2 regions of the Guptibacillus hwajinpoensis genome follow, and region 2 is predicted to be linked to the other one. Evidence: a T-box and tRNA genes for the amino acid it is inferred to sense, from the RefSeq annotation. Region 2 holds a T-box; the other holds one or more tRNA genes.
The links. The T-box of region 2 lies ahead of leuS (leucine--tRNA ligase). A T-box ahead of a tRNA ligase gene usually reads a tRNA of that ligase, here a tRNA-Leu.

Region 1 (15,805 bases), 1.4 Mb from region 2:
AAATAGGCTCTTATACACCTGACCCCTTCTAGCATCAAAGAAGGGAACAATCGCCCCATTGAAGTAGCGGCCATTTTGACCCAGTATTTCGAGGCTTGAAACCCCCACAAGTGGAATATTTAATGTCCATGCAAGCGTTTTGGCAATACTTATTCCAATGCGAAGACCAGTATAAGATCCCGGTCCTTCCGCAACGACAATTCTTTCAAGCTCAGCCGGTTTGATGCTAACTTCTTCTAGCAATTGTTCAATAGCTGGCATCAGTCTAATAGAATGATTTTTCTTTAAATTGGTAATGAGCTCTCCGACAATAATATCGCCATCCATGACAGCGACGCCCATGCAATAGGTAGAAGAATCAATGGCTAGTACTTTCATGCTGCAACTCCTTACATACAGACTCATAATAATCTCCAAATGGCCTTAATATAAGTCTTCTTTCTGATTCTCTTTGGTGGTAAATTTCAACACGGAGAAGCTCTTTTGGAAGCAAGTCCTGAATGAACTTCGCCCACTCTACTACCGTCACTCCTTCACCTTCAAAGTATTCACTAAATCCAAGATCTTCATCGCTTTCTTCAAGACGATACGCATCCATATGAAAGAGAGGGATTGCTCCCTCGTATTCCTTAATAATTGTAAAGGTGGGACTGTTCACAACTTTAGTAACACCAAGTCCTTTTCCAATCCCTTTGGTAAATGTAGTCTTGCCAGCACCTAGATCTCCTTCAAGCGTCAAGACGCATCCCGGCTTTAACTTTTCAGCAAGTTTTTTGCCAAACGCCATTGTTTCTTCCGGAGACTTCATGATGAAAGCATATCCACTCATGTTAATCACCTATTCCCTGGATGAGAAGTGATTATAGCCCTTCTTATCCAATTTAAATTTTTGATCTTTATATACCGTCCACACACCCGGACTTTGATCTTCTACATAGCCGATTCTATATAGTGATGCATGATGATCATTAAAAAGCTGCTTTAAATGCTCCCAATTGTCTTCTGAAACTGTTCCAATCAATTCGTAATCTTCGCCGCCGTTTAACATCCAGTTTAACCGCTTAAAGGAGGAATAAGCCTCAAAACCTTCAGGAGCAGGAATTAAATCCTGTTCCAGTACAATCGAAACACCACTCGCTTCTGATATCTCATGGGACTCACTGGCTATACCGTCACTTACATCATTGAGCGAAACCCGATAACCACTTTTAGCTAGTATTCTTCCTTCTTTCACTCGCGGATTCGGTTCCTGATGATAGTGAATATAAGGAGAATCTTTTGATCTACTCTCAAGTAATGACGATAGACCTGCTGCAGATCCCCCAACAGGGCCTGTTAGAAATACAACATCTCCGGCTCTTGCATTGTTACGAAGAAGCTTACGACCTTTCTCTATCTTTCCAATGACGGTTACTGAAATGTGAAGATCACTTCTAGTTGATACAGTATCTCCGCCAAGCATGTCCATTTGATAGTCATCACCAATAGCTTTTAAACCGCTATATATTTCTCTTAGCTGCTTCGAAGACCACCCATTTTGCGGAACAGAAAGGGAAACAAGATAGAATAATGGAATTCCCCCCATCGCTGCTATATCACTGATATTAACAGCAAGCGCCTTCCTGCCAATTTGAAAGGGAGACATTGTACTTTTCTTAAAGTGAATTCCTTCTACCATTGTATCTGCACAGGCAATCTCATCCCACTCTGAATCAATGTGATAAAGAGCAGCATCATCTCCAATTCCCAGAATTAGTTCATCACGAAAAGTATAAGCCGGCTTAATGGATTGAATAAACGCAAACTCATCTTTCAACCAAACTCATCTCTCTTTCTATTTTATAAAAAAACCTTAGGAATTTCATCCTAAGGTCCTTTTTCTATCAGTTTATCTTACTTACGTGTAAATTCACATATTTGTTTAGAAAAACTTGTGTTGTATCAATAATGTAAAGGATAAATTTGTGGAATTCTAATCTGAAAGTATAAAAAAAAAGCGATCAAATCGCTCAGTGAAAAGTGGCGGTCTCGACGGGAATCGAACCCGCGATCTCCTGCGTGACAGGCAGGCATGTTAACCGCTACACCACGAGACCAGTATGTATTATTTGTAAACTTACGTTTGAAAGGAATAGTACCAAGTTATGAGTTTAGGTTGCCCCTAAAGGGACTACAAATAAATTTTAACTTAGAAGCTTATTCAACGTAGTGAAAATTTTTAAATTGGTTGCGGGGGCAGGATTTGAACCTGCGACCTTTGGGTTATGAGCCCAACGAGCTACCGAACTGCTCCACCCCGCGACGATTTATAATATATGTGCAGTGCCTTTATTAGGACACAAACAATACTATACCAGATAAATGTAACGAATGCAAGCTTTAGTTAAAAAAGAAAAAATCCCTATTATAGGGATTTTTCAACAGCCTCTTTAAAAGCTTTTACAATATCAACTTCATTTTCAATTCCCACTGAAATACGAACGAGTTGTTTATTAATACCCAGTTTCTCTCTTGTAGTTTCCGGGATGGTCCGGTGCGACGTTCCAATGGGGTATGAAACGGTAGTGTCTAACCCAGCAAGTGTCGGAATGATTTTCACCCAGCCGAGGGATTTAAAGAACGTTTTCACGTTTGAGTGTTCATCAAGTTCAATGGAAACCATAGCTCCATTTCCTCTCTCTGAAACATATTCTGGATAGTAGACTTTCTTAATACCCTCCACATTTTTTAATGCTTCAGCAAGAAAAGCAGCATTCTTAACGTGACGTTCCATTCTTACACTCATTGTCTTTAGGCCCCGACAACCTAACCATGCTTCAAATGGGCTCAGATTGGTACCGAGGTTAATTACTTTCGCTTTAGCCTTTGCAAGAAGATTTTCGCGTCCCACAAGAACGCCAGCTGTCACGTCACTATGTCCTCCAATATACTTCGTTGCACTATGTACGACTAGATCAATACCTAGCTTATATGGCTGAAGAAGAAATGGTGTGGCAAACGTATTATCTACCATTGTAACCAATTCATGATTTTGCCCAAGCTCAACAAGCGCGGTCAAATCTTCGACTCGGAGAAGTGGATTAGTCACAGACTCTGTATACAATAGCTTAGTATTGGAACAAATAGCCTTCTCCACTTCATCCTTATTCGTAAAATCGACAAATGATACTTCAATTCCAAAGTCAGGCAGCTCTTCTTTGAAAAGAGAATACGTGCCACCATACAAATCCTCACAAGCGACAATATGATCTCCAGCTTTCACTACAGAAAGCACACCTGCAAGAATAGCTGATAAGCCAGAGGAAGTTGCCAGACCTTTAGGGGCCCCCTCAAGGTCTGCTACGCCCATTCCGAGATCTTCCGTATTGGGATTACTTACACGTGTATATAAGTAATCCTTTTTCCCCTCGTAAAATGATTCTAGATCATCCAGGTCTTCAAATACAAACGATGATGTTTGATAAATAGGTTGTACTTTACTAACGGTATCTGTCTTAGTCTTTCTAGGAAAACGAACTGCTTTTGTGTCAAAATGAAAATCCATTTACTTTCCCTTCCTTTATACAAAATTCTTTTTCATTAACTGTACGACTTATTAGTTTGATTATCAAGAAATACGGGTCGAAATTTTCAATCTATTATAAAATCCCCTAAATATTAAAAGATACTTGTGTTTTTCTATTAAAATAGTATGTTTTGGAAGTTTATCCACGCAACTGTTTTTGTCAGGGCGATAAACGACGAACTTCTTCGTCAGCTGCGCGATGACAGATCCTCATAGATCTCCGAATATCCACTCCGGTCTGTCATCACTGGCTTCCTCGAATTTCTTGCTTCTCCCACCCCTACGTAGCTTTCAATGATGTCTTTTTGCTTATTCATGAAGAATCAAACGAGTACAAACCCATACAAAAAAGTCAGAGACCCTATTGATCTCTGACTTTCTTTCAGTTGCCCAGCGACGTCCTACTCTTGCAGGGGGAGATCCCCCAACTACCATCGGCGCTGAAGAGCTTAACTTCCGTGTTCGGCATGGGAACGGGTGTGACCTCTTCGCCATCGTCACTAGACTAACAGGATGTTAGTTCAATGTTCACCACAGGACGTGGTGCACCTTAATCAAACTTCCTTGTTTCAGGTATTCCCTGAAAACTAGATAGCACGTACAACGTTTTCCAATATGTCCAGATCCATGAGCCAAATGGCTCACTTCGCTTTTCGTTTTTAGGTTAAGCCCTCGATCGATTAGTATTCGTCAGCTCCACGTGTTGCCACGCTTCCACCCCGAACCTATCTACCTCATCATCTCTAAGGGATCTTACCAGCTTAATGCTGTGGGAAATCTCATCTCGAGGGGGGCTTCATGCTTAGATGCTTTCAGCACTTATCCCTTCCACACGTAGCTACCCAGCTATGCTCCTGGCGGAACAACTGGTACACCAGCGGTGTGTCCATCCCGGTCCTCTCGTACTAAGGACAGCTCCTCTCAAATTTCCTGCGCCCGCGACGGATAGGGACCGAACTGTCTCACGACGTTCTGAACCCAGCTCGCGTACCGCTTTAATGGGCGAACAGCCCAACCCTTGGGACCTACTTCAGCCCCAGGATGCGATGAGCCGACATCGAGGTGCCAAACCTCCCCGTCGATGTGGACTCTTGGGGGAGATAAGCCTGTTATCCCCAGGGTAGCTTTTATCCGTTGAGCGATGGCCCTTCCATGCGGAACCACCGGATCACTAAGCCCGACTTTCGTCCCTGCTCGACTTGTAGGTCTCGCAGTCAAGCTCCCTTGTGCCTTTACACTCTGCGAATGATTTCCAACCATTCTGAGGGAACCTTTGGGCGCCTCCGTTACACTTTAGGAGGCGACCGCCCCAGTCAAACTGCCCACCTGACACTGTCTCCGCACCGGATCACGGTGCTGGGTTAGAATGTCAGTACAGCCAGGGTAGTATCCCACCGACGCCTCCATCGAACCTGGCGGTCCGACTTCTATGGCTCCTACCTATCCTGTACAAGCTGTACCAAAATCCAATATCAGGCTACAGTAAAGCTCCATGGGGTCTTTCCGTCCTGTCGCGGGTAACCTGCATCTTCACAGGTACTATAATTTCACCGGGTCTCTCGTTGAGACAGTATCCAAGTCGTTGCACCTTTCGTGCGGGTCGGAACTTACCCGACAAGGAATTTCGCTACCTTAGGACCGTTATAGTTACGGCCGCCGTTTACTGGGGCTTCGATTCAGAGCTTCTCCCGTAAGGGATAACCCCTCCTCTTAACCTTCCAGCACCGGGCAGGTGTCAGCCCCTATACTTCGCCTTACGGCTTTGCAGAGACCTGTGTTTTTGCTAAACAGTCGCTTGGATCTTTTCACTGCGGCTCCCCTGGGCTATTCACCCGAGGAAGCACCCCTTCTCCCGAAGTTACGGGGTCATTTTGCCGAGTTCCTTAACGAGAGTTCTCCCGATCGTCTTAGGATTCTCTCCTCGCCTACCTGTGTCGGTTTGCGGTACGGGCACCTCTTTCCTCACTAGAGGCTTTTCTTGGCAGTGTAGAATCAGGGACTTCGGTACTTAATTTCCCTCGCCATCACGACTCAGCCTTCGCGGTGAACGGATTTGCCTATTCACCAGCCTAATCGCTTGGACGCGCATTTCCAGCAGCGCGCTCTCCCTATCTTCCTGCGTCCCCCCGTCGTTCAAACGGAAAGGAGGTGGTACAGGAATATCAACCTGTTATCCATCGCCTACGCCTTTCGGCCTCGGCTTAGGTCCCGACTAACCCTGAGCGGACGAGCCTTCCTCAGGAAACCTTGGGCTTTCGACGGACAAGATTCTCACTTGTCTTTCGCTACTCATACCGGCATTCTCACTTCTAAGCGCTCCACCAGTCCTTTCGGTCTGACTTCACAGCCCTTAGAACGCTCTCCTACCATTGTCGTAAGACAATCCACAGCTTCGGTGATACGTTTAGCCCCGGTACATTTTCGGCGCAGCGTCACTCGACCAGTGAGCTATTACGCACTCTTTAAATGATGGCTGCTTCTAAGCCAACATCCTGGTTGTCTAAGCAACGCCACATCCTTTTCCACTTAACGTATACTTTGGGACCTTAGCTGGTGGTCTGGGCTGTTTCCCTCTCGACTACGGATCTTATCACTCGCAGTCTGACTCCCGCGGATAAATCGTTGGCATTCGGAGTTTGACTGGATTCGGTAATCCGGTAAGGACCCCTAGTCCAATCAGTGCTCTACCTCCAAGATTCTTGCCGCGAGGCTAGCCCTAAAGCTATTTCGGAGAGAACCAGCTATCTCCGGGTTCGATTGGCATTTCACCGCTACCCACACCTCATCCCCGCATTTTTCAACATGCGTGGGTTCGGGCCTCCATTCAGTGTTACCTGAACTTCACCCTGGACATGGGTAGATCACCCGGTTTCGGGTCTACAACCACGTACTCTGTCGCCCTATTCAGACTCGCTTTCGCTGCGGCTCCGCCTTATCAGCTTAACCTTGCACGGGATCGTAACTCGCCGGTTCATTCTACAAAAGGCACGCTGTCACCCATTAACGGGCTCCAACTAGTTGTAGGCACACGGTTTCAGGTTCTCTTTCACTCCCCTTCCGGGGTGCTTTTCACCTTTCCCTCACGGTACTGGTTCACTATCGGTCACTAGAGAGTATTTAGCCTTGGGAGATGGTCCTCCCAGATTCCGACGGGGTTTCACGTGTCCCGCCGTACTCAGGATCCGTCTCGGAGGGCAGCGGATTTTGACTACAGGATTGTTACCTTCTGTGATGGACCTTTCCAGGTCGCTTCGTCTATCCGTGCCTTTGTAACTCCAAAGAGACGTCCTACAACCCCAGAGGGCAAGCCCTCTGGTTTGGGCTGATTCCGTTTCGCTCGCCGCTACTCAGGAAATCGCATTTGCTTTCTCTTCCTCCGGGTAATGAGATGTTTCAGTTCCCCGGGTCTGCCTTCCATTCCCTATGTATTCAGAAATGGATACCATCCCATTACGGATGGTGGGTTCCCCCATTCGGAAATCTCCGGATCAAAGCGTACTTACAGCTCCCCGAAGCATATCGGTGTTCGTCCCGTCCTTCTTAGGCTTCTAGTGCCAAGGCATCCACCGTGCGCCCTTAGTAGCTTAACCTTAGACTACATTAGTCGCTTAACGCTTCTAACTTCGTCGATGCACATCGTTAGATGTGACTAACTACTAAAGATTTAACGCAAAAAAATAATAATTATTGGATGTCGTTGTTTATGCTATCTAGTTTTCAAGGAACATGGCTATCACTCGAATCGGCATTGCTGCTTCTTCGACTAGCCTGTTTTGAAAGAAGTAAATCATTCTTTCAAAACTAAACGAAACGCTCATGTAAGGTTGGTAACCAATGTTACCTCGTAATTCTCCATAGAAAGGAGGTGATCCAGCCGCACCTTCCGATACGGCTACCTTGTTACGACTTCACCCCAATCATTTGTCCCACCTTCGGCGGCTGGCTCCATAAAGGTTACCCCACCGACTTCGGGTGTTACAAACTCTCGTGGTGTGACGGGCGGTGTGTACAAGGCCCGGGAACGTATTCACCGCGGCATGCTGATCCGCGATTACTAGCAATTCCGGCTTCATGCAGGCGAGTTGCAGCCTGCAATCCGAACTGAGAACGGCTTTATGGGATTCGCTTCACCTCGCGGTGTTGCTGCCCTTTGTACCGTCCATTGTAGCACGTGTGTAGCCCAGGTCATAAGGGGCATGATGATTTGACGTCATCCCCACCTTCCTCCGGTTTGTCACCGGCAGTCACCTTAGAGTGCCCAACTAAATGCTGGCAACTAAGATCAAGGGTTGCGCTCGTTGCGGGACTTAACCCAACATCTCACGACACGAGCTGACGACAACCATGCACCACCTGTCACTCTGTCCCCCGAAGGGGAACGTCCTGTCTCCAGGATTGTCAGAGGATGTCAAGACCTGGTAAGGTTCTTCGCGTTGCTTCGAATTAAACCACATGCTCCACTGCTTGTGCGGGCCCCCGTCAATTCCTTTGAGTTTCAACCTTGCGGTCGTACTCCCCAGGCGGAGTGCTTAATGTGTTAACTTCAGCACTGAGGGTGGAACCCCCCAACACCTAGCACTCATCGTTTACGGCGTGGACTACCAGGGTATCTAATCCTGTTTGCTCCCCACGCTTTCGCGCCTCAGCGTCAGTTACAGACCAGAGAGCCGCCTTCGCCACTGGTGTTCCTCCACATATCTACGCATTTCACCGCTACACGTGGAATTCCACTCTCCTCTTCTGCACTCAAGTCCCCCAGTTTCCAATGACCCTCCACGGTTGAGCCGTGGGCTTTCACATCAGACTTAAAGGACCGCCTGCGCGCGCTTTACGCCCAATAATTCCGGACAACGCTTGCCACCTACGTATTACCGCGGCTGCTGGCACGTAGTTAGCCGTGGCTTTCTGGTTAGGTACCGTCAAGGTACCGCCCTATTCGAACGGTACTTGTTCTTCCCTAACAACAGAGCTTTACGACCCGAAGGCCTTCGTCACTCACGCGGCGTTGCTCCGTCAGACTTTCGTCCATTGCGGAAGATTCCCTACTGCTGCCTCCCGTAGGAGTCTGGGCCGTGTCTCAGTCCCAGTGTGGCCGATCACCCTCTCAGGTCGGCTACGCATCGTCGCCTTGGTAAGCCATTACCTTACCAACTAGCTAATGCGCCGCGGGCCCATCCTGCAGTGTTAGCCAGAGGCCAACTTTCAACATCACACCATGCGGTGCGATGTATTACCCGGTATTAGCTCCGGTTTCCCGGAGTTATCCCAGTCTGCAGGGCAGGTTGCCCACGTGTTACTCACCCGTCCGCCGCTAAGATTTGGGAGCAAGCTCCCAAATCTCCGCTCGACTTGCATGTATTAGGCACGCCGCCAGCGTTCGTCCTGAGCCAGGATCAAACTCTCCGATAGAAAGCTTAATCTAGCTTTTAAAACAATGTTTGTTTCCGTAGAAACAACTACTTACATGGCGTTTCGTTCAGTTTTCAAAGATCGATTTTCCTTTCAATGCCGTTTTCAGCGACTAAATCATCATAACATGATGTGTTAGTTGATGTCAACAACTTTCTAAAAAAAGATGGTGGGCCTGAGTGGACTCGAACCACCGACCTCACGCTTATCAGGCGTGCGCTCTAACCAGCTGAGCTACAGGCCCATCTTAATTGGAGCGGGTGATGGGGATCGAACCCACGACATCAGCTTGGAAGGCTGAGGTTTTACCACTAAACTACACCCGCAATATTGATGGTCGGGAAGACAGGATTTGAACCTGCGACCCCTTGGTCCCAAACCAAGTGCTCTACCAAGCTGAGCTACTTCCCGACATTTTGTTGAAATAAGAAATGGTGCGCCCGAGAGAAGTCGAATCCCTAACCTTCTGATCCGTAGTCAGACGCTCTATCCAATTGAGCTACGGGCGCATATTATATTTGGTGCGGTTGAGAGGACTCGAACCTCCACGGGGTCTCCCCCACTAGCCCCTCAAGCTAGCGCGTCTGCCATTCCGCCACAACCGCACATCGTTACTTGATGAAAACTTAAAGTTATAAAAGAATTGGTGCGGGTGAAGGGACTTGAACCCCCACGTCGTAAGACACTAGATCCTAAGTCTAGCGCGTCTGCCAATTCCGCCACACCCGCAATAAATGGTGAGCCATGAAGGACTCGAACCTTCGACCCTCTGATTAAAAGTCAGATGCTCTACCAACTGAGCTAATGGCTCAACATGGCTGGGCTAGCTGGATTCGAACCAGCGCATGACGGAATCAAAATCCGTTGCCTTACCGCTTGGCTATAGCCCAACATTTTATATAATCAGGATTAAATTTAAATTAATGGCGGTCCCGACGGGAATCGAACCCGCGATCTCCTGCGTGACAGGCAGGCATGTTAACCGCTACACCACGGGACCTTTATCTGATTACATATCATGTTGATGAAACACGTTGAACGTTTTAAAAAATGTTGGTGACCCGTACGGGATTCGAACCCGTGATACCGCCGTGAAAGGGCGGTGTCTTAACCACTTGACCAACGGGCCATAAAATGGCGGAGAAGGAGGGATTTGAACCCTCGCGCCGCTCGCGCGACCTACACCCTTAGCAGGGGCGCCCCTTCAGCCACTTGGGTACTTCTCCGTTTGGCTCCACAGGTAGGATTCGAACCTACGACCGATCGGTTAACAGCCGATAGCTCTACCACTGAGCTACTGTGGAATAGTATGTGATTTGCCGTCTCCATTATCGGCGACATTTAATATAATAACGCATCCAACAACCAAAGTCAACAGAATTTTAAAACTTTTCAAACCCGTTAATTATTTGATTTGGACATGTTCTCTTAAAGAGACTTTATTAATTTACCACATACCATACTAACCGTCAATGAGAAGTTTCAAGAAATTTTAACTAACCCGCCTCTACACTTTCCACAAACGAACCGAGACGTATCTATTCTTCTTTTCCTCCTATACTTTGAGCCACAACCGGCACATTCATATGTATGCTTAATCGCTTCAACTCTTCTTTGTCCAGGAACTACCTGACAATATCTTGACCCACCTACTTGACTGAGAAGAAGTTTAAAATCTCGATCCTGATGCTTATATCCCCGATTCTGAATGTGAAGATGATAATGACAGAGTTCGTGTTTTATAATACCGATCAATTCATCCATACCAAACTGTTCATAATGCTTTCTGTTAAATTCGAGATTATGAGATCTCAATAAATAACGTCCTCCTGTGGTTCTAAGGCGAGAATTAAATTTAGCTTTGTGCCGAAAGGGAAGCCTAAACCATTTTTCGGATACGGTCTCTACAATTTGTTGTAGTTCATCATTATTCATACGTTCCACTTTCATAAACTACCCTCCTCTCCTAACGAACACATACAAGCACCTTATCATAAACTAATTTACAACATCAGAAAGAAAGTGTCATCTTCTAAAGGAGGAGATTCTTGATGCCTGTATGGTTTAAAAATCGGCTGAAGCAAGCCTACTTCGAGAAAGACAGACGCCAGATCAAATTACTTAACCAATGCTGGTTTTTTTATAGAAGAAAACACCGCCCCTAAGGGCAGTGCTTTATGATGGTTTAAGCATAGTAAGGGCAATTCGCTCTCTCTTAAGATCAATGCTATCTACCCAAACAGTTACAACCTGTCCCACATGGACGACTTCCATCGGGTTCTTCACATACCGATTTGTTAGTTTCGAAATATGGACAAGCCCATCCTGTTTCACTCCAATATCAACAAAGGCTCCGAAATCCACAACGTTACGAACCGTTCCTTCTAGCTCCATCCCATGTTCAAGATCTTCCATCTTGAGTACATCCGTTTTTAAAATAGGTTGAGATAGTTCATCACGTGGGTCTCTACCTGGCTTTTGTAATGAAGCCACTATGTCTGCTAGCGTCGGCTCTCCTACTCCAAGTGCTGATGCTGTTTCTTTAATCGATAGAGCCGACAAAGCCTGAACCAACTTATCTGAACCAATGTCTTGAGGGTTGCATTGAATTTGAGTAAGAAGCGCTTTCGTCACCTCATAGCTTTCAGGATGTATCTCAGTCTGATCAAGTGGCTGCTTTCCTCCCATAATTCTAAGGAAGCCGATACACTGCTCATAGGTTTTTGCCCCAAGCCTCGGAACTTTTTTCAATTGAACACGACTTGTGAATTTACCTTCTTCATCTCTCCTATTAACAATATTTGTAGCCACTGTACGTGAAAGGCCGGCTACATACTGGAGAAGAGAGACGGATGCAGTATTCACATTAACACCAACCTGGTTAACGGCTGTTTCAACAACAAAGGTTAGCTGATCGTTTAATTTCTTCTGAGAAACATCATGTTGGTATTGACCTACTCCTACGGACTTCGGATCTATTTTAACAAGTTCTGCAAGAGGATCTTGAACCCGCCTTGCAATAGAAACAGCCGATCGCTCTTCTACCTGGAGAGAAGGAAACTCTTCTCTCGCCAGCTCAGAAGCAGAGTAAACACTTGCTCCAGCTTCGTTCACAATTAAATACACAATTTCTGTGTCAACTTCCTGAATGACGCTTGCGATGAATTGCTCGGTTTCTCTAGATGCCGTTCCATTCCCGATTGCAATCATTTCAATGTCATAGTCACTAATCATCTGCTTGACTGCTGACTTTGCTTTCTCAACTTCAGATCGAGGAGGAGTAGGGTAAATGACGGATACATTCAACATCTTTCCGGTATCATCGACTACTGCTAATTTACAACCAGTTCGATAAGCTGGATCTACACCAAGAACTCGCTTTCCTTTCAATGGCGGCTGGAGCAAGAGGTGCTTTAGATTCTCAGAGAATATATGAATCGCTTGATCTTCAGCCCTTTCTGTTAGTTCCTTACGGATTTCCCTCTCGACAGAAGGTTGAATAAGCCGTTTATAACTATCTGTCATTGCTTCCTCCAGAAGTGTAATACACGGACCCTGTTGATGCTTTACAATCTTCCTACGTAAATAGTCGTGTATCGAATCAAGCGGTGGCGTAATTGACGTCCGAAGAATGCCTTCCTTTTCACCACGGTTAATCGCAAGTATTCGATGCGGTACTATTTTTGATATTCCTTCTTGATATGTATAATACATTTCGAAAATTTTCTTGGGATCGTCTTCTTCCGATTTCACCGTTGTTTCTAGCATTCCATATTGGAATGTTTTTGTCCTAATCCATTTCCTCGCATCAGCGTCATCTGAAATCTGCTCTGCAATAATATCTTTCGCCCCTTGAAGAGCTTGTTCTATTGAAGTAACCTCTTTTTCTTCAGATAAATAGTGTTCGGCTTTAACCTCTGGATCGCCCTTTCCTTCTCTTACAATCCAATTCGCGAAAGGTTCAAGCCCCTTTTCTTTTGCCACCGTAGCTTTCGTTCGCTTCTTTTGCTTATAAGGACGATAAAGATCTTCTACCTCCTGCAGCTTTGAGGCTTTCTGAATTTGAGTATTCAGTTCCACCGTTAGTTTATCTTGCTCTTGAATGAGGCGAGTAACTTCTTCTTTTCGATTTTCAAGATTCAGTAGATAGGTCCACGCTTCCTGAATGTCTCTAAGCTGCACCTCATCCAGTCCACCAGTAAGTTCCTTACGATATCTTGCAATGAATGGAACTGTATTCCCACCATTAAGTAGTGTAATCACTTCTCGAACGCTACGTTCAGATATAGTTAGATTTTGCGCCACCTGTTTAAAATGCGCTGTTTGTTTTTGATCAGCTGTGATTTCCAAAACCATTCCTCCTCGTATACCATTTCAATATTAGTATCAGTTTACCGAATAAAGGGACCAGTTGAAAGTCTACTTATTCGAAATAAAGGTGGGTACTTCAAATAACCAAAATAAAAAAGCCCCCCCCTTTTAACTCGGAAGAGCTTTTCTATACTGTTTTCCCTACTAGCAAGGTAACATCATCATTCGTTGACGGCAGTGTGTCAGTTAAATGCTTAAATGATTCTTGCACAGAATCAAACTTTGCTATCATCGTGTAATTTTTGGAACTAATCTGGACCCCATCAGAAAAAGTAACAAATGAAGATCCTACCGGATACTCAATTCTTTGTACTTTCACTTTTTGAAGCTTTCCAGATAAGTAACCGGAGTAAGAAATCGGACGAATAACGCGCCCATCAGCTTGATAAATGATTAAGCTAATATTACCAATCCCGCTAAATTCCATCTGTCTTGTTTGAAGATTAAGTTTAAAAATGGAAAGAACGCAGCCACGCTTCCCTTTCATCTCTTCGTTCGCAACCTTCATCAAGGACTCAACATCTTCATCTTGATGTGCTTTCACAGCATTAATCGCAGCCAGTGATGAATCTTTAGCCAGATCACCACTTCCGAGCCCGTCTGCTACCGCACAAATAAAGTAATCTGATGTCTCCTCTACGTAGTAGCTATCCCCACACTTCTGATTTCCTGATTTTGGCTTTTGATACGCAGCAACAGTGACTTTTTCAAAATCATGCTGATGAATCATACCTAAAAGGCCTCCGTGGGTTCAATTCGAATCGCCTGTCTAAGCTTTTCGAGCGCTCTACGCTGCAGGCGAGACACATGCATCTGGGAAATACCGAGTTTTTCTCCGGTTTCTTTCTGACTCATGTTTTCAAAATAGGTGCAATTTAGAATTTCTTGTTCTCTTTCAGTTAGAACAGCAAAAGCTTTCTTAAGCAACATTTGTTGATCTACAAGATCAAACCCCTGTTCTTGATCGCCAACAAGGTCGAGTAATGTTACCGTGCTGCCTTCCTGATCCGCTTCAATTGAACTGTCAACGGAAAGGGCCTGATAACTTTTCCCCATTTCCATCGTCTCAAGTACTTCTTCTTCAGAGACGTTTAAATATTCCGCTAGTTCTTCCACCTTAGGTGATCGTTGTAGCTCATTTGTTAGTTCTTCAACTGCTTTTTTAATACGTGGTCCTAGCTCTTTAATTCTTCTTGGAACGTGTACACTCCAGGTTTTATCGCGAATAAACCGTTTGATTTCACCAACAATTGTCGGGACAGCAAACGATTCAAAGCTTCTCCCAAACTCCGGATCATAGCGTCTAAGAGCTGCAAGCAATCCAATCATACCAACCTGTGCCAGGTCATCATGAATACTTTTTCCCTTGGAGAATTTTCGTGCGAGTGATTGAACAAGATCCTGATACCGTTCAACAAGCTTCAGTTGAACAACTTCATCTGTAGGATCGTTTTGATACTGCTCAATCCACTCATAAACTTCGTTTTTGTTATTATTGCGGGGATGAGGAGATTGTGTCGGCATCTACTTCCACCCCATCTCTGTGGAGGAACTTTGTCATCATAACTACTACTCCGTCCTCTCCACTGATTTCCACTTTGTCCATCAGTGATTCAATCAGAAAGAGCCCTAATCCTCCCTCACTGAGTTGTTCAACAGACTTATCACTATCGACAGGTCCTAATTTCTCAGAGACCTTTGTGTAATCGAAGCTTTGACCACGGTCAAGAACCATCATTTCAAGCCGATCTTCATAAATACCGAAGCCTATAGTGATTTGGCCTTTCTCATTTTCTTTATAAGCATGATTCACTGCGTTCGTGCATGCTTCTGAAAGAGCGATTTTGATATCTTCAATTTCATCATAAGAATACCCCATACGATTGGCAATCCCTGAAACCGTCAATCTTGTAACTCCAACAAACTCTGCCTGAGCAGGGATTTTCATTTCAACAAAATCTGAAATGTTTATCACTTGGATCCCCCCTTTACGTCTTCGATATCAATCACTTCATCAAGGCCAGTGATTTCAAAGAGACGTTGTACACGAGAAGTCATGCCCCTTAATTTAATGGAACTTCCATGCTCTTTAGAAGATTTAAGCGCACCAACGAAAACGCCAAGTCCAGTACTGTCCATATAATTAACATCGCTCAGGTGAACGAGCGTTTCGTGACCCTCTTTACCTGTGAGTGGAAGCAAAGCTTCACGCAGCTGCGGCGCAGTGTATGCATCTATTTCTCCAGCGATATGTAAATGATGTGTATTCTCATGGTCTTCCTGTCTGATCTGCAAATTCATAACATTACCCCCTGTAGGTTGCTTCTAAATATTAAATATAGAGTCGATATTTTCTTATTCCACCAATGAGAGAAAATTAAACCTCTCTTCTCAAAATGATTAATGTAAAATCATCACGAAGCTCAAATTCCTGCAGTCGCTCAAGATCTCGATAAACAG
Region 2 (15,805 bases):
GGAAATGGTTCAAAAACCTGATCTTCAGGAATTAATAAATCGATGACAGTTTCATCTTCATCTTCTGTCGCAGAAATAACGCCCCCTGGTTTATTCATCATCAAATAAATATATTCTCGATATTCTACGGGTTCATCATGTACGGTTACAATGTTAACCTCTGGATCAACATGTTGTTTCGGATCCTTTGAAACTTCTTCATCTATACGGACGATCCCGGTCTTGAGAAGCTTCTTTACCTCTTTTCGAGTTCCATATCCCATATTGGCAAGCAACTTATCTAAACGCATCAAATCGCTTCCTTTCCATAATTTTTCCAACATTTATTATTATTTTGAGCATAACTTGAGGGAATCAAGGGTATGTAAACGTTAAATGCCAAAATGCACGTTTGGAGTGAACAGAATGACAGAGAAAGTTGGACTTTTAGCAACTGCACGAAAGAAAAGCAACAAATCAGCACCTGTTACCGAGTTCTATCAGAGTCCTTTATTTCAAAAAACGCTTGAATACGCTTTGCACCACTATGACCGCATGTATTTCTATAATGCCAAAGACGGTCTATTATTACCAGACGATATAATGGATCCGTACGATGTTTCAATTAAAACATTTACACACCAACAACGAGAAGAATGGGCTCAAAAAGTGATTGAGCAATTCTCTTCGTATGAATCTTCCTCAAATATAACAGTATGTTTACATGGGGGCTCCGTCTACCGCAAACATCTCGAACCTCAGCTCAATCGTTTTGATTATTATTATGAAGTACCGCTCAAAGGTCTGGGCATTGGCGAACAGCTGAGCTGGTACCAGAAAAACTCAGTATAACACGTGACATCTGCCCAGCAACACTGCCTAATCTTCACATACACTATCTCGTAACCAAAAAGGGGGGATCGTGTATGTATGATCGACAGCAGGGGCAGAGTTATCAAATATTCCCAGGTTATCCAGGTGGACCAGGGTTCCCAGGCCAGCCAGGATATCCAGGTCAACCGGGATATCCTGGAAATATTGAACAACAGCTTCGAGAAATCGAACGCGAGCTAAGAAGACAGAATCGCCGAATTACACGCATTGAACGACAACTCGGCATTCGTGAAGACGAATACGGTTATTAATCATAACTGACGTATACCTTAAAAAATGAAGGCCCGTGGGCCTTCATTTTTTAACGGCGTTTTAAGAATGAGAATCGTTCACCAAGTACTAACCCAGCAAGATTTGAACGATAGGAAAGCCACAGATAAATAACTCCTCCTACTGTAATTCCAACTAAAAGATTAATAATGGAATAAAGCATGCTACCACCTTCACTTGCTGAAAGGTAAAGATTAGGCATAGCTGATTCAAGTGGTAATGTAGCTGCTTTTGCAGCAACTGCCATGATCCCAACAAAAATACCGATCAACAAAACCCTTCTAAAAATGAAGCCAAATTGATAATTGGTAAAACGCTTGATGATGAATATCGTAATAAGAACAGATGTTAATAGCCCGATGTTTGTAGCAAATATAGCACCTTTTCCTTCAAATAAAACAACGAGTGGATATGTTAATCCAGCTTTCAATCCTAAACCAGCTAATAAACTATAAACTGCAAACTTCTGTTTATTAACGCCTTGAAGAATCGCTGCTGTTACTGAAAAGAGTGCGAACAAAATCGCTGAAGGGGCGTACCACATTAACAATGAACTACCAAGGTCCTGATTAACGGTTGGATAAAGAACACGAAACACAGGATCTGATAGTACAGCTAGACCAATCGCAGCTGGCGTCGTAAGGAATAACAATATTTGAAACGTTTGTGTCAGCTGCTTCTGAAGAATCGCATCTTTGTTTGATGTAAATGATTTAGTAATTGCCGGGATAATCGTCATCGCAAGCGCTGTTGCAAGTGAAACTGGAATCATTATCAACTTGTGAGCAAGTCCCGTAATAATGGCAAAAACAGACTCATATGAAGGTTGATCATACCCAACACTCTTTAGGGCGGGATTTATTAGAAATGTATCAACCTGGAGATACAACGGAATCGCAAGACCTACCACTACAAACGGAAGGGCATACGTAATAATTTCCTTATACATATCTGAAAGGGAAACATTGTAATCCACTGTACTTTCAGCAAGATGCCGATCAAGTTCAGGCTTGCGCTTTCTGTAATACCAGAAGACTACCATCAGACCACCCACCGCGCCTACAAATGCACCAAATGTTGCATACGTGGCGGCAGTCGCTGCTTCACCGTCCATCACATTTATGATAATTACACTTGATGCAAGAATAAATACGATACGGAAAATTTGTTCAACAACCTGTGAAACCGCAGTTGGCCCCATGGATTGCAGCCCCTGGAAGAAACCACGCGTCAAACTCATGATCGGTACAATTAATAAAGCCATACTGACGACGCGAATAACGAGCGTAACATCTGCGATGGTGTTCCCTTCGCTTCCTTCGTCAATGACGATGCGAGCAATTGGTTCTGCCATTAAAAATAACGCAAGGAATGCGATGAAACCAGTGAACGTCATTAGTATAAGCCCTGATTTAAAGAGTCTTCTTCCTGTTCGATAATCCCCTAACGTGTGATATTTCGACACGAACTTTGAAACAGCAAGCGGAATACCAACAGTCGATAAGCTAAGCATAATCGTATATGGTGTATATGCATACTGATAGAGTGCTACCCCCTGTGTTCCAACCAGGGCAGTAAACGGAAACATGTAGATCATTCCCAGTACTCTAGAAAAAAGGGTCGCAGCTGTAAGCAGCATCGTCCCTCTGATCAAATTTGAATCAGACATTTCTCCAACTCCTACTTCTAACCATTCAACTATATATTTTCGTCATCTATCAACAATTTTCAACAGTTATAAAAATACACCTCTTCATTCTAAGCTATTTACCTGTTAACAACAATTATAAATTTCCGCGAAACTTTAATATGTATTGGAAATTGTGGTATGTTTGTCTGTAGCAAAATGAGAGAGGTGTAAGCATGAAATATGATGTCATTGTGATTGGCGGCGGTCCGTCCGGACTCATGGCGTCTGTATCAGCGGCGGAACACGGAGCATCTGTGCTGCTCGTTGATAAAGGAAACAAACTCGGTAGAAAACTGGCTATATCCGGGGGCGGAAGATGCAATGTTACAAATCGACTTCCGCTCGACGAGCTCATTAAATTCATCCCAGGTAACGGTAAGTTTCTATACAGCGCATTTAATATCTTTAATAATGAAGATATCATAAAATTCTTTGAAGATCTCGGCATTCAGCTAAAGGAAGAAGATCACGGGAGAATGTTTCCCGTCACAGACGATGCAAAATCTGTTGTGAACGCACTTCTAGACAAAGTACGGAAACTAAATGTGACCATTCAAGTAAATACGCCTGTTGAAAAGGTATTGTATCAAAACGGTGCTGTTTCAGGGGTAAGACTTCAAACAAAAGAAGAAATCACAGCGTCCAACGTAATTATTGCCGTTGGAGGTAAATCAGTACCACATACTGGTTCCACTGGCGATGGCTATGCATGGGCAGCAGAAGGTGGCCACACGATTACTGACCTTTATCCAACTGAGGTGCCAGTGACTTCAAGTGAACTTTTTATTAAAAACAAAGAACTACAGGGGTTATCCCTTCGAGACGTCGCCTTATCCGTTCTAAATCCGAAAGGAAAAGTGATCAAAACACACAGATGGGACATGATTTTCACCCACATCGGTTTATCTGGACCAGCGGTCCTTCGCTGCAGTCAGTATGTCGTGAAGGCAATGAAGAAATTCAATGCGCAGTATATCCCACTTCAAATTGATGCCATTCCCGATCAAAATGAAGAAGAAATTTATCGTGAACATATGAAAATCGCAAAAGAAGAGCCGAAAAAGGCCATTAAAAACATTTGGAAAAGCAAAGTACCAGAACGATATATGCTTTTCCTTCTTAATAAAGCAGAGTTATCACCTGAGACGACCTATGCACATTTATCAAAAGAAAAAGTGCGTGACTACGTCCGTCTTTTAAAACAATTCCAGGTCGCCATTGACGGCACACTGCCTATTGATAAAGCATTCGTTACCGGCGGCGGTGTATCACTAAAAGAAATACATCCAAAAGAAATGGCCTCCAAATTCACAGAAGGACTCTACTTCTGCGGAGAAGTCCTCGACATCCACGGCTACACAGGCGGATACAACATCACAGCAGCCTTCGTAACCGGCTACACAGCAGGAAAAAGCGCAGCGGAAAGAAAAGCGGAAGTGGCCGATTAGACCCGGCAGGCACTGGAGCCTTTCAAATTGAACACGTTCTTTGTGTTCGGTTTGAAAGGTGAAGTGACCGAGGGTCTAATCGGCCACTGCAGCTGGATCTCACGAAAAGCGAAGACGAGCGCTTAGAAACGGAGATATTGGAACGCTTGAACTGGAACACGCTTTTTGTGTTCCAGTTCAAGCGTGAAATAAGGAATTCTTAAACAAAACGAGAGGTAACTGCCCGATGCAGCTACCCCTCGTTTTTAATTCGTTATCGTTTCTTTCGATTTCTTCCACCGCTCCTACTTGATGAAGAGGGCTTACGAGATTGACGCTGACGGCCTCCTCTTTCATCGTTCTGTCTTCTTCCGGAATCTCGCTCTTCATGAGCTGGTAAAGCATTTTCAACCGTTTTACGCTCAAGCTTTTTCCCGATTCCTTTTTCAATCATTTGAATGAATTGCTGATCTTTCGATGCAATAAATGTATAGGCGGCACCATCCTCACCGGCACGACCAGTTCGACCAATACGATGGATGTAGCTTTCGGTATCCTGAGGAATGTCATAATTAAATACATGCGTAACACCCTCAATATCAAGTCCCCTTGCTGCTACATCGGTCGCTACAAGAAGCTGAATTTTCGCATCACGAAACCTCTTAATAACACCTTCACGCTTGGCTTGAGAGAGGTCACCATGAAGCTCATCAGATAAATATCCTTTGGATTTTAAGTCTCCATTCAACTTACTCACTCTACGCTTTGTTCGGCAAAAAATGATACCTAGAAACGGTCGCTCTTCGTCGATTGTTTCTGTCAATGATCCAAACTTTCTTCGATCAGTTGTTTCAATGACATATTGCTGAATTTCTTCTACTGTTTTACCCTTCTCTTTCCCTTTAATTGTCTTCGGCTTATGCATAAAACGTTTCGCAAGTTGTTTAATGTCGCTAGAAAGTGTAGCAGAGAATAGAGCAGTCTGACGATTTTCAGGTGTTTCATTGATGATATCTTCTACTTCTCGTAAGAACCCAATATGGAGCATTTGGTCTGCTTCATCAAGGATGAGAAAAGCTGTCTGAGACAAGTCGATTGTTTCTCTGCGAACATGATCGAGAAGGCGTCCAGGGGTACCAACAACAATGTGAACCTGTTTATTAAGACGCTTAATTTGCCTCTCTACATCTTGTCCTCCATAGACTGCAAGCACATTAATGTCATCGCGTCCCTCAACTAATTTCATTAATTCATTTGTAATTTGGATCGCTAATTCCCTTGTAGGCGTTACAATCAATGCCTGAACCTCTGGCGCCTCCGTATCAATCTTTTCTAAAATTGGAAGTAAAAACGCAAATGTTTTACCTGTACCTGTTTGTGCCTGTGCGATTACATCCTGTCCATTAAGCATGACCGGGATCGTTTCCCTCTGAATATCAGTAGGAGTATGAATCCCCTGTTCCTCTAACCGTTCAATAATCTGCTTGTCTATCTCTAATTCTTTAAATTCGTTCAAATTATTCACCTCATGTTTAGTATATCAATTGTTGCTTTCTTCTCTCAGAAATGTTGAATTCTTTTCTGTAGTAACACAAAAAGCTGCCTCCTTGACGACAGCCGGAGAGCGGTCGCTTGAGACAGCCATTTCTTATTATGCTAGATAGTTCCCCATTACTTTCGAAACGTAATTCTCTGTTTCCTTGAATGGCGGTATACCACCGTATCGATCAACATTGCCTGGCCCTGCATTGTATGCAGCAAGGGCAAGCTCTGTATCACCATTGTATTTATCAGTCATTTGCTTAATGTATTTAACGCCACCTTCAATATTCTGACGCGGATCGAAAGGGTCCTTCACACCCAGTGATGCCGCTGTAGCAGGCATTAACTGCATTAACCCCATTGCACCAGCACCACTTACACTCGATGATTTATAGCCCGATTCTTGCTTAACGATCGAATGTATTAGTTTAGGATCAACCTGGTACTACTCAGAAAGCTCCTCAATATATCCATCAATTTCGAGCGATGATGAAGAGTAGGAAGCAGACTGCGGTTGGACGATAGGAGCGAATGTATTTTCATTGTAAATATTCATAGAACTCATACCGGCAGGTGCCGGCTGTATTTCTTGTTCACTAGATTGATTAGTGAGAGCCTCTTCAAGCATGTCAGTAAAGGAAAAAGCTGATAATTGCTGATTCGCCATCACATTACCTGGGTGCAATTGACGCAATGCTTGTAAGTCCATCATAGCACGAATGAGTTCTGCCTTCATTTCAACACCTCGGTATAGTTGGTTCCCTCATTATAGCAGATACTTAAGAAGAACGAATCATTTTCTTCAAGTCTTTATACTTGGATCCTTAAGAAAAAGGTGTTATGATTAATTAATCTTATAGACTTACTAGGATTAAATATCAAGTTAAGCGCCTTTTAAGAGTGCTACTCCTAAAGGCGCAGACAGAACTATGAAGAAACGGTCATGTAATAAATAGGTTGCTTGCGCTGCTTCATCAAGATCTTGACAGCAAGTCGTGCTGCTTTTCGGTCTTCAGCAAGCACAATAATCTCTTTATCACATACATCGGTTTCCTTTGTCTGTCTTCCCAGGTAAGAAAGCGGAATGTTCTTAGCCTTCTCAAACGGCGCTCGGTGTGAAAGAATATAATCTCTCACATCAATCAAACAATATTTATCATCATCAAGCCGGTCAAAATTGATCGGTTTCATGTATGAATAGGGATAAAAAGTTCTCCATAATCCCAGTGTAAATACCGAAAAAGCAGCAACAACAGCTCCCCATAATGCCATTTCATCTCTCTCCTTTATAAGCAGGGCTACTTAACGTTTCCCTCCCATTTCATCATACCACCGACCATGTTCTTTACTTCATAACCATGTTCTTTTAAATATTCACAAGCACTTTCACTGCGTCTTCCAGATCTGCAAACCATAATGTGCTCTTCATCTTTGTTAATTTCATTCATTCGTTCTGGAATAGTGCCAAGGCGGATATGTTTCGCTTCAGGGATCATTCCCTCTTCTACTTCTTCATCCTCACGAACATCGATAAGTGATACTTTCTTTCCGTTGTTTAAAAGTTGTTGTACCTCTTCAGGTGTAATCGTCTTAATTTCATTACTCATAAAAGCATTCCCCTTCCATTAAGATCGAATATGATTTTCCATCGCTATTCACTTCAACAAAAACAATCGTACATGATTTGTAAGTGCAATACAAGAATTCTAGCTTCCTTCACACCACAGTTATATTCTTTCCAATTAATTTGGGTTATTCACTTCTTAAATATTTTTCAAGGCTATATCGCGAATGACTATTAATAAAGCTATTATTATAAAAACCCTCTCCTTTAAAGAAGAGGGTTCTCCACATTAGTTTGCTACGATGTTAACAAGCTTTCCTGGAACAGCGATCACTTTTCGAAGGGTTTTACCATCGAGTTGGTCTTTAATCTTCTCGTGCTCTAGTGCAATTTCCTGCATTTCGTCACGTGATGCTTCAGCAGGGATCGAAATTTTAGCGCGAAGCTTACCATTGATTTGAACAACAATTTCAACTTCATCCACTGTCAGCTTGCTTTCATCAAACATTGGCCAGTTAGCATATGCAAGAGTTTCCTCATGTCCAAGTGCCTGCCATAGTTCTTCTGCAAGGTGTGGCGCAATTGGCGAAAGTAATTTGACTAACCCTTCCATCAAGTTAACTGAAACAGTTTCCTGCTTATATGCCTCATTCACGAATACCATCATTTGTGAAACAGCAGTATTAAAACGAAGACCTTCCATATCTTCCGTGACTTTCTTAACCGTTTCATGGTAGACGCGTTCCATTTCCTCAGTAGGGGCTGCTTCTGTAATAGAGGAATTCTTAATATCACCCTCACCATACAAACGCCATACCCGATCAAGGAAACGACGTGCACCATCAAGTCCATTATTCGACCATGCAATGGATCCTTCAAAAGGTCCCATGAACATTTCATAAAGGCGTAGCGTATCGGCACCGTGACTTTCAACAATTTCATCTGGGTTAACAACGTTTCCTTTAGACTTACTCATCTTCTCATTGTTTTCGCCAAGTATCATACCCTGATTCCGAAGACGCTGGAATGGTTCCTTGGTAGGAACGACTCCAATATCATAAAGAACCTTATGCCAGAAACGTGCGTAAAGCAAGTGCAGAACCGCATGCTCCGCGCCACCAATGTACATATCAACTGGAAGCCAATCATTAAGCTTCTTTGGATCTGCCAGCATTTCATCGTTATCAGGATCGATATAACGTAAGTAGTACCAGCAGCTTCCAGCCCATTGAGGCATAGTGTTCGTTTCACGACGACCTTTTTTACCTGTTTCAGGGTCAACAACGTTTAACCAATCTTCAATATTCGCAAGCGGTGATTCACCTGTTCCTGAAGGTTTAATTTCATCCGTTTCTGGAAGGACGACAGGGAGATCTTCTTTTGGAACAGCACTCATTGTGCCATCCTCCCAGTGAATAATTGGAATTGGTTCGCCCCAGTAACGCTGACGACTAAAGAGCCAGTCGCGCAAACGATACGTGATTTTTTTAGTTCCTTTTTCATTTTCCTCTAGCCATATAATGCTCTTTGTGATCGCTTCTTCCTTCTCAAGACCGTTTAAGAAGTCGGAGTTTACATGTAGACCGTCTTCAGTATAGGCTTCTTGTGAAACATCTCCGCCATCTACAACCTCTTTAATTGGTAGTTCAAATGTGGTTGCGAATTCATAGTCTCGCTCATCATGAGCAGGGACCGCCATAATCGCACCTGTTCCGTAGCTCATTAAGACATAATCAGCGATCCAGATTGGAAGCTTCTCATTATTAATTGGGTTGATCGCATAGGCGCCTGTGAACTCACCAGTTTTCTCTTTGGAAAGCTCAGTTCGCTCAAGATCAGATTTGGTTTGAACTTTTGATCGGTACGCTTCTACTTTAGCTACTTGATCAGTTGTCGCAATTTGATCAACAAGCGGATGTTCAGGGGCAAGCACCATATAAGTGGCACCAAATAATGTATCAGGACGAGTGGTGAAGACGTCAATCGCTTCATCGTGATCAACGATCTTAAACGTAACTTCTGCTCCTTCAGATTTACCAATCCAGTTGCGCTGCATCTCTTTAATGCTATCTGACCAATCAAGTTCTTCTAGATCTTCTAGCAAGCGATCCGCATATTCCGTAATCTTCAGAACCCATTGTTTCATTGGTTTACGCACAACCGGGTGACCGCCGCGCTCACTTTTCCCATCAATAACTTCTTCATTCGCAAGAACCGTACCAAGCGCCGGACACCAATTCACGGCTACCTCATCAACATATGCAAGACCTTTTTCGTACAGCTTTGTAAAAATCCATTGTGTCCACTTATAATAACGAGGATCCGTTGTATTGACTTCTCGATCCCAATCATAAGAAAAGCCAAGCTCTTTAATTTGTCTTCTAAATGTATCAATGTTCTTCTTCGTAAAATCACGCGGGTTATTTCCTGTATCAAGTGCATATTGCTCTGCCGGAAGGCCAAATGCATCCCATCCTATTGGGTGAAGTACATTATACCCCTGCATACGCTTCATACGAGATAAAATATCCGTTGCTGTATATCCTTCTGGGTGTCCAACATGTAACCCAGCTCCAGATGGGTAAGGGAACATATCAAGGATATATACTTTCTCACCTTTTGCATCATTTTCAGTCTTAAATGTTTTCTTCGTTTCCCAGTAGTGTTGCCACTTCTTCTCAATTGTTTTGTGATCAAATGCCACTGTCACTCTCTCCTTCCAATCCTTACAGAAAAATAGAAAAACCTCCCATCCCCGTTGTTCATCAACAGGGACGAGAGGTTGAGAATCTGATGTTCACAATCACCCGCGGTACCACCCGGCTTAGTGCTAGAAACAGCACTCACTTCAGACCTTTAACGCAGGCATACGGGTTACCTTACTCCATTCAGGTTTCCGATTCAAAGGCGAGTTCATAAAGTTCTATGTTAACTTTCACCAGGCGTTAACTCTCTAGTAATAGAATCTTTATTACTATTCCTTATCATAATCTTTAGTTTCGTTAGTTAAGTATATAATTTGTATTGTATGAAGACTTGTGAAGATTGTCAAGAACATTATCAGAATAGACGATGTTTTTGTTTTTTATACATCTAAAGAAAGCACTTCCCCTTGAGGTTAATGATTTTGATAACAGTAGCTAACCTATAGCTTATAAGTAAAAAAATAACGCACCATTATCAGTGCGTTATCCCTCTCTATGCTTCTTCTGACTTGCTGATTTGTCTTTTGAATGTGGTTTGTCTTTCTCTTCTTGTTGTTCCTCTTTCAAATCTTCAAGCGGAATCGCATCGACATTCATTTCTGTTTCATCCTGATCAAGCTGATTTTCTTCTTTATCTGGAAGTTGTTCGGGGTTATTCGTTTTCCCTTTTTTATGACGCTTTTCATTATCTGCCATGTGATCACCTCTTAATTGAGTATAGTAATATGTACCACGCACCATATATCCCCAAACGTAATTACACTCATTTGGCGTATCAGACTGGACATGATAAACTTTTTCTATCTACTATTACACGGGTAATGGGTCCCAGGAGAGGAGTCCAAATGGACAGACAAAGAAATGACATCCCCACTCATTTCGCTTCAGAAAAACGTTACTATACCTTTAACAATTACTTACGCACGAAATTTGGTCATAAAGTAATGAAAGTTTCCTTGGACGGGGGCTTTGATTGCCCCAACAGGGATGGAAAAGTGGCTCACGGCGGCTGTACATTTTGCAGCGTTAGTGGATCTGGCGATTTTGCTGGTGATCGACGGGATGATCTTGTCACTCAGTTTCATGCTATTAAAAACAGAACGAATGAACGGAAATGGAAAGGCGCTAAATACCTGGGTTATTTTCAAGCCTATACAAATACATACGCCCCTGTTGAGGAACTACGGGAAAAATTCGAAGTAATTCTAAAGCAGGACGATGTTGTCGGTCTTTCAATCGCAACAAGACCTGATTGCTTACCAGATGATGTGATAAACTACCTTGCCGAGCTTAACGAGCAAACGTTTCTCATGGTTGAACTCGGCTTACAAACCGTTCATGATCAGACTGGCGACTTAATTAACCGCGCCCATGACTTTAAGTGTTATATAGAAGGTGTGGAAAAACTCCGAAAACATAACATTAATGTTGTCTCCCATATTATTAACGGTCTACCTGGGGAAACAACAGAGATGATGATGGAAACTGCCAGTACAGTTGCTCAGTTAGATGTTCAAGGTATCAAGATTCACCTTCTTCATCTTCTTAAGAACACAGCTATGGTTAAACAATATGAAAAAGGAATGCTCGACTTCCTAGACCAAGAAACCTACGTTAATCTAGTTGTTGATCAACTGGAAGTACTACCACAAGACATGGTGATTCACCGGATAACGGGTGATGGGCCCCCTGATTTATTAATTGGGCCAATGTGGAGTATGAATAAATTCAGCGTATTGAATGCAATACAGGATGAGCTCATTAGTCGAAACAGCTGGCAGGGTAAATTTTTCACGAAAGAAAGGATCAAAACAACATGACGCTTCAACGCATATTACCTTTTACAAGAACACTACTGGATGCCGTGCTCACGAAAGGTGACATTGCTATTGATGGAACTTGTGGTAATGGACACGATACCCTTTATCTCGCTGAATCCGTTTCAGAAACGGGGAAAGTATATGGGTTTGATATTCAGAAAGAAGCTCTAGAGTCAACTCACAAACGGCTTGAAGAAGCCGGTCAAACGGCTCAGGTCACATTGTTCCATAGAAGCCACGCTACTATAAATGATGTGATGGACACTGATGAAAAAGGGAAAGTAGCCGCGGCGATTTTTAACCTTGGTTATCTTCCAGGTGGAGATAAATCGATTGTGACAAACCCGGGGGAAACGCTTCAAGCAGTTACAAGGATACTTGACCTGCTACGCTCGGATGGACTACTTATTCTAGTCGTCTATCCAGGTCATCCTGAAGGAAAAATTGAAAGTAAATTGGTAACAGAGTTTACTTCACAACTGAATCAATCGCATTACCAGGTACTAAAATATCAATTCATCAATCAGGTGAATGAGCCACCCTATATTCTTGCCATTAGTAAAAAATAAGGCCGGTGTACTCGCACCGGCCTTCCGTTTCATAAAATTTTCATCGACTCAATATGTTCTTTCGTTTTCTCTGAGCCGAGCTTGTGAATAAGTGTATAAATTTGCTTCAAATGATCATCATAGTCGTCATTATTTTTATCTTCGTGATAGCTCATGGCCGGCACATGAGAGCGATAGAGCGAAAGACGACTATCTTTATCAGCAAGATCAAACAGTTCACTCAGTTTGAATACATCTTCCTCATCCGCATCAATTTCAAAATGATAGCCTGATGCCCCCTGATCTTCCAAAATTTCTCCTGAGCTCACTTCTACGTAATAACGCTTCTTCATGTAAAGAACCCCTTTCACAATCCTATAGGCTTCTTTTCTCACGAAACAGCGTATTTTATACCAATATTACTGAGAAGCTTTATGAAGTCTTCTGTACACCCAGCCATTAAAATAGAAAAAAATGCTTGATCGCCCACCATTCCGAATAATTTCCCTCGCTAATATACGGACGTCTTTTTGTGCCATTACTTTTCTGTCAGCAAGATAAATACCGAGTAACCCTCTGTTAATCAGGCGATGGAATGACGAGTGAGGAAGCCCTTCAACACTTTTATCAGCTTCCTTAATAAAGTGAGCAACTCGCTCAGCAAGCTCATCATTGTCTCTGTAATAAAAACAGAAATTCAAATCACCGCCAGCCCTGTCTTCCTCCTGATCAATGAAATAATCAAGCATAATATGAAGACCCTGCACCCATGGAAAGTAACCTTCTTTGATGACTTCTGTGCCACCTTCTGGGATCTTGTTACCAAGTGAATAGGAAACAAGACAGAATATGCCAAGAGTTGAACCTGCACATGCGGAGAATTCATTCCACGTCATATCTGGGAGCTGCTGTCTATGTTGTTCAAACCATCCCTGCAGTCTTGGAACACGATCTTCCTCCGTAACATGCTTATGTACTTGAAGGTCACAATAGTAATGACAGAGTTCAAGAAGAGCCGGTTGGACTTCTTCCTTGTTCGGCAATTCACGAATGACGCTCTGACATGTTTGTACTAGGGATAGGAGGTAGCCTCCATCGTTCTGTTCTTCTCTAAACCGGTAATAATCGTTTGAAGCTTCGATTTCAGGTGATAGAGCCTGATTCATCGATTCATGCAAAGCACTAAAGTCCGCTGGATCCAGTGAGGTACTTCGATCGCATAAATTATCCAGGTAATCGCTAATCGTTTGATAGGCGGCTATAAATGCAATCGACTTATCAATCTTGCCTCCTGCAAGAAGACCATAAATGGCTCCGCCTTCACAATGGAATGTTTTAGATTCGATACTATCGACTGCCTGTTTTCTTAGTTCTGGATCTGGGATTGCTTCAGCACGCTTCTTCCAATGTTCAAGCTCTTGATGTACCCTGGGTAATACACGCCTGTAAATACTATACATTAATGTCCAGGGATGATTTGGTACTTTCAAACAATTTCACTCCCATATCATTTATTTGCCGTCATGATCGTTTCTTTGTAAGTTAACATCTCAAGTTTTAATTCTACAAACGATCTGGCCGTTTTAAAAACCGCATCACGCTCCGGCTCATTAAATACTTCATGGTATAAACCATCCCACTCGCTATAAGCCTTATCTGTTAATGGTATTCGATTAAACCACGATACAACTGATTGTTTATCAACAATGCGGTCATCACCACCCTGCACCACGAGGAGAGGCTGGTTTGGAAAAGTCCTTGCTCCTTCACTAGCGATTTTAATCGCCTTTAAAAGTTCACGATACCACCTTACCGAAACTTTTTGGATCATTAGAGGATCATCCTGGTCACGCGCATGAAATTCTTTGTTTCGAGTCCCAATATTCGGTTGAAGTTTCGAATTTAATCTGAGCGACGGAACGATCGGATTTAACACTTTTGAAAGGATGTCTACTCCTTTATTAGGAGGATTCACAAGACCTACACATGGTGAAGAAAGAATCACACCAGTAAGCAAAAGTCGTTTTTCCATTATTGTACGAATTGATGCAAGGCCCCCCATACTGTGACCAAGTAAAAAAACAGGTAAATGAAACTCATGAGCTCGATTTATCCATTTTTCAATCGTTTCAATATATTGATCAAATGAATCAATATGCCCTCTTCTACGAGTACTTTCTCCTTGTCCTGGTAAGTCCCCAAGTACAACATGATAGCCCGATTCAATCCATTTTGAAACGAGCCAATCATAACGCCGATGATGCTCGTTAGCTCCGTGCACTAAAACGATCACTGCTTTTGCATACTCTGCTTCTTTAATCCTCATGTTAATAAGCCCCCTTATGTAGGTTCGAACAATTTGATACACTACTTTTGAAAAGGATTTCATCTATTATGAAAGAAAGTTGGGATTAGAATGATTTATGCTTACCGTGATAAAAAACCGAACATCCATGAAACAGTCTATATTGCGGATTATACTACCATTACAGGTGATGTGACAATTGGTGCACATAGCAGCATCTGGTTTAACACAACCATTCGTGGTGATGTGTCACCAACTGAGATTGGTTCACGAGTAAATATTCAGGACAATTGTGTACTCCATCAAAGTCCCAATAAGAAACTTATTCTCGAGGACGGCGTCACAATTGGACATCAAGTCATACTTCACAGTAGTATTATTCGTAAAAATGCATTAATTGGAATGGGCACGATTGTCCTGGATGGTGCTGAAATTGGAGAGGGAGCTTTTGTTGGAGCAGGGAGTCTTGTGCCTCCTGGAAAGAAAATCCCTCCGAATTCCCTCGCATTCGGAAGACCTGCAAAGGTTGTTAGAGATTTAACAGAAGAAGATATACTTGATATGAATCGAATTAGACGTGAGTATGTCGAGAAAGCCGCTTTCTATAAAGATCATAAACCTCTCTAGCAACAACGCATATTTCCTAAAGGATTGAGGAAAGTTAGCAATACAATCCTAATGGATAGAGGTGGCTTCTATGTACAAATTGACCATCGTTTTGATCGTGCTGGTCGTCATCACGCTTCTTATTGGGGCGTATATGACGTATCGACTTGGCCAAAATCAAAAAGGCGAGTACGATAATCAAGGAAATGCCCGAGTGAAATCATCTTTCTTCAGCAACCCGATTTTCCTCATCTATATTATTGCGGCTGCTCTTGCGATTGGATACGTTATTTATTTCACATTAGTTTAGTGAGAAGGATCAGGAAAATGTCCTGGTCTTTTTTTGTACGTGTGGGTTGGGAGTTAGTTTGAATAGAGCTACACAAAAATCGTGTTCCAATTCAAGAGTTCCAATACCTCCGTTTCTATACGCTCGGCTCCGCTTTTCTTAACAA

Region 1: it has a tRNA-Leu gene. The T-box ahead of leuS (leucine--tRNA ligase) is inferred to sense a tRNA for this amino acid. The anticodon was not compared.

The regions. Positions count from the first base shown of each region.
Region 1 covers NZ_CP156674.1:1,958,128-1,973,932, forward strand. Annotated here, with positions in the region: gene tsaB (tRNA (adenosine(37)-N6)-threonylcarbamoyltransferase complex dimerization subunit type 1 TsaB) at 1-378, opposite strand, end outside; gene tsaE (tRNA (adenosine(37)-N6)-threonylcarbamoyltransferase complex ATPase subunit type 1 TsaE) at 359-829, opposite strand; gene thiL (thiamine-phosphate kinase) at 839-1,816, opposite strand; tRNA gene ABFG93_RS10170 (tRNA-Asp) at 2,021-2,096, opposite strand; tRNA gene ABFG93_RS10175 (tRNA-Met) at 2,225-2,301, opposite strand; gene ABFG93_RS10180 (trans-sulfuration enzyme family protein) at 2,405-3,544, opposite strand; rRNA gene rrf (5S ribosomal RNA) at 3,954-4,070, opposite strand; rRNA gene ABFG93_RS10190 (23S ribosomal RNA) at 4,226-7,155, opposite strand; rRNA gene ABFG93_RS10195 (16S ribosomal RNA) at 7,424-8,974, opposite strand; tRNA gene ABFG93_RS10200 (tRNA-Ile) at 9,142-9,218, opposite strand; tRNA gene ABFG93_RS10205 (tRNA-Gly) at 9,227-9,300, opposite strand; tRNA gene ABFG93_RS10210 (tRNA-Pro) at 9,309-9,385, opposite strand; tRNA gene ABFG93_RS10215 (tRNA-Arg) at 9,407-9,483, opposite strand; tRNA gene ABFG93_RS10220 (tRNA-Leu) at 9,494-9,579, opposite strand; tRNA gene ABFG93_RS10225 (tRNA-Leu) at 9,619-9,703, opposite strand; tRNA gene ABFG93_RS10230 (tRNA-Lys) at 9,710-9,785, opposite strand; tRNA gene ABFG93_RS10235 (tRNA-Gln) at 9,790-9,864, opposite strand; tRNA gene ABFG93_RS10240 (tRNA-Asp) at 9,899-9,974, opposite strand; tRNA gene ABFG93_RS10245 (tRNA-Glu) at 10,029-10,103, opposite strand; tRNA gene ABFG93_RS10250 (tRNA-Ser) at 10,110-10,200, opposite strand; tRNA gene ABFG93_RS10255 (tRNA-Asn) at 10,204-10,278, opposite strand; gene ABFG93_RS10260 (SprT family protein) at 10,457-10,909, opposite strand; gene cmpA (cortex morphogenetic protein CmpA) at 11,026-11,139, shown strand; gene ABFG93_RS10270 (Tex family protein) at 11,150-13,330, opposite strand; gene ABFG93_RS10275 (SpoIIE family protein phosphatase) at 13,473-14,075, opposite strand; gene sigB (RNA polymerase sigma factor SigB) at 14,078-14,869, opposite strand; gene rsbW (anti-sigma B factor RsbW) at 14,838-15,293, opposite strand; gene ABFG93_RS10290 (STAS domain-containing protein) at 15,317-15,646, opposite strand; gene ABFG93_RS10295 (PP2C family protein-serine/threonine phosphatase) at 15,723-15,805, opposite strand, start outside.
Region 2 covers NZ_CP156674.1:3,312,295-3,328,099, reverse strand. Annotated here, with positions in the region: gene ABFG93_RS17145 (pseudouridine synthase) at 1-290, opposite strand, end outside; gene ABFG93_RS17140 (DUF6884 domain-containing protein) at 406-831, shown strand; gene ABFG93_RS17135 (hypothetical protein) at 906-1,124, shown strand; gene ABFG93_RS17130 (putative polysaccharide biosynthesis protein) at 1,175-2,812, opposite strand; gene ABFG93_RS17125 (NAD(P)/FAD-dependent oxidoreductase) at 3,007-4,281, shown strand; gene ABFG93_RS17120 (DEAD/DEAH box helicase) at 4,535-5,785, opposite strand; partial or broken gene ABFG93_RS17115 (lytic transglycosylase domain-containing protein) at 5,912-6,253, opposite strand; gene ABFG93_RS23160 (hypothetical protein) at 6,248-6,538, opposite strand; gene ABFG93_RS17110 (rhodanese-like domain-containing protein) at 6,730-7,074, opposite strand; gene ABFG93_RS17105 (rhodanese-like domain-containing protein) at 7,101-7,409, opposite strand; gene leuS (leucine--tRNA ligase) at 7,656-10,070, opposite strand; T-box leader at 10,134-10,363, opposite strand; gene ABFG93_RS17095 (hypothetical protein) at 10,555-10,767, opposite strand; gene ABFG93_RS17090 (TIGR01212 family radical SAM protein) at 10,917-11,891, shown strand; gene ABFG93_RS17085 (class I SAM-dependent methyltransferase) at 11,888-12,460, shown strand; gene ABFG93_RS17080 (hypothetical protein) at 12,490-12,792, opposite strand; gene ABFG93_RS17075 (tetraprenyl-beta-curcumene synthase family protein) at 12,859-13,929, opposite strand; gene ABFG93_RS17070 (alpha/beta hydrolase) at 13,947-14,765, opposite strand; gene ABFG93_RS17065 (gamma carbonic anhydrase) at 14,856-15,371, shown strand; gene ABFG93_RS17060 (hypothetical protein) at 15,442-15,660, shown strand.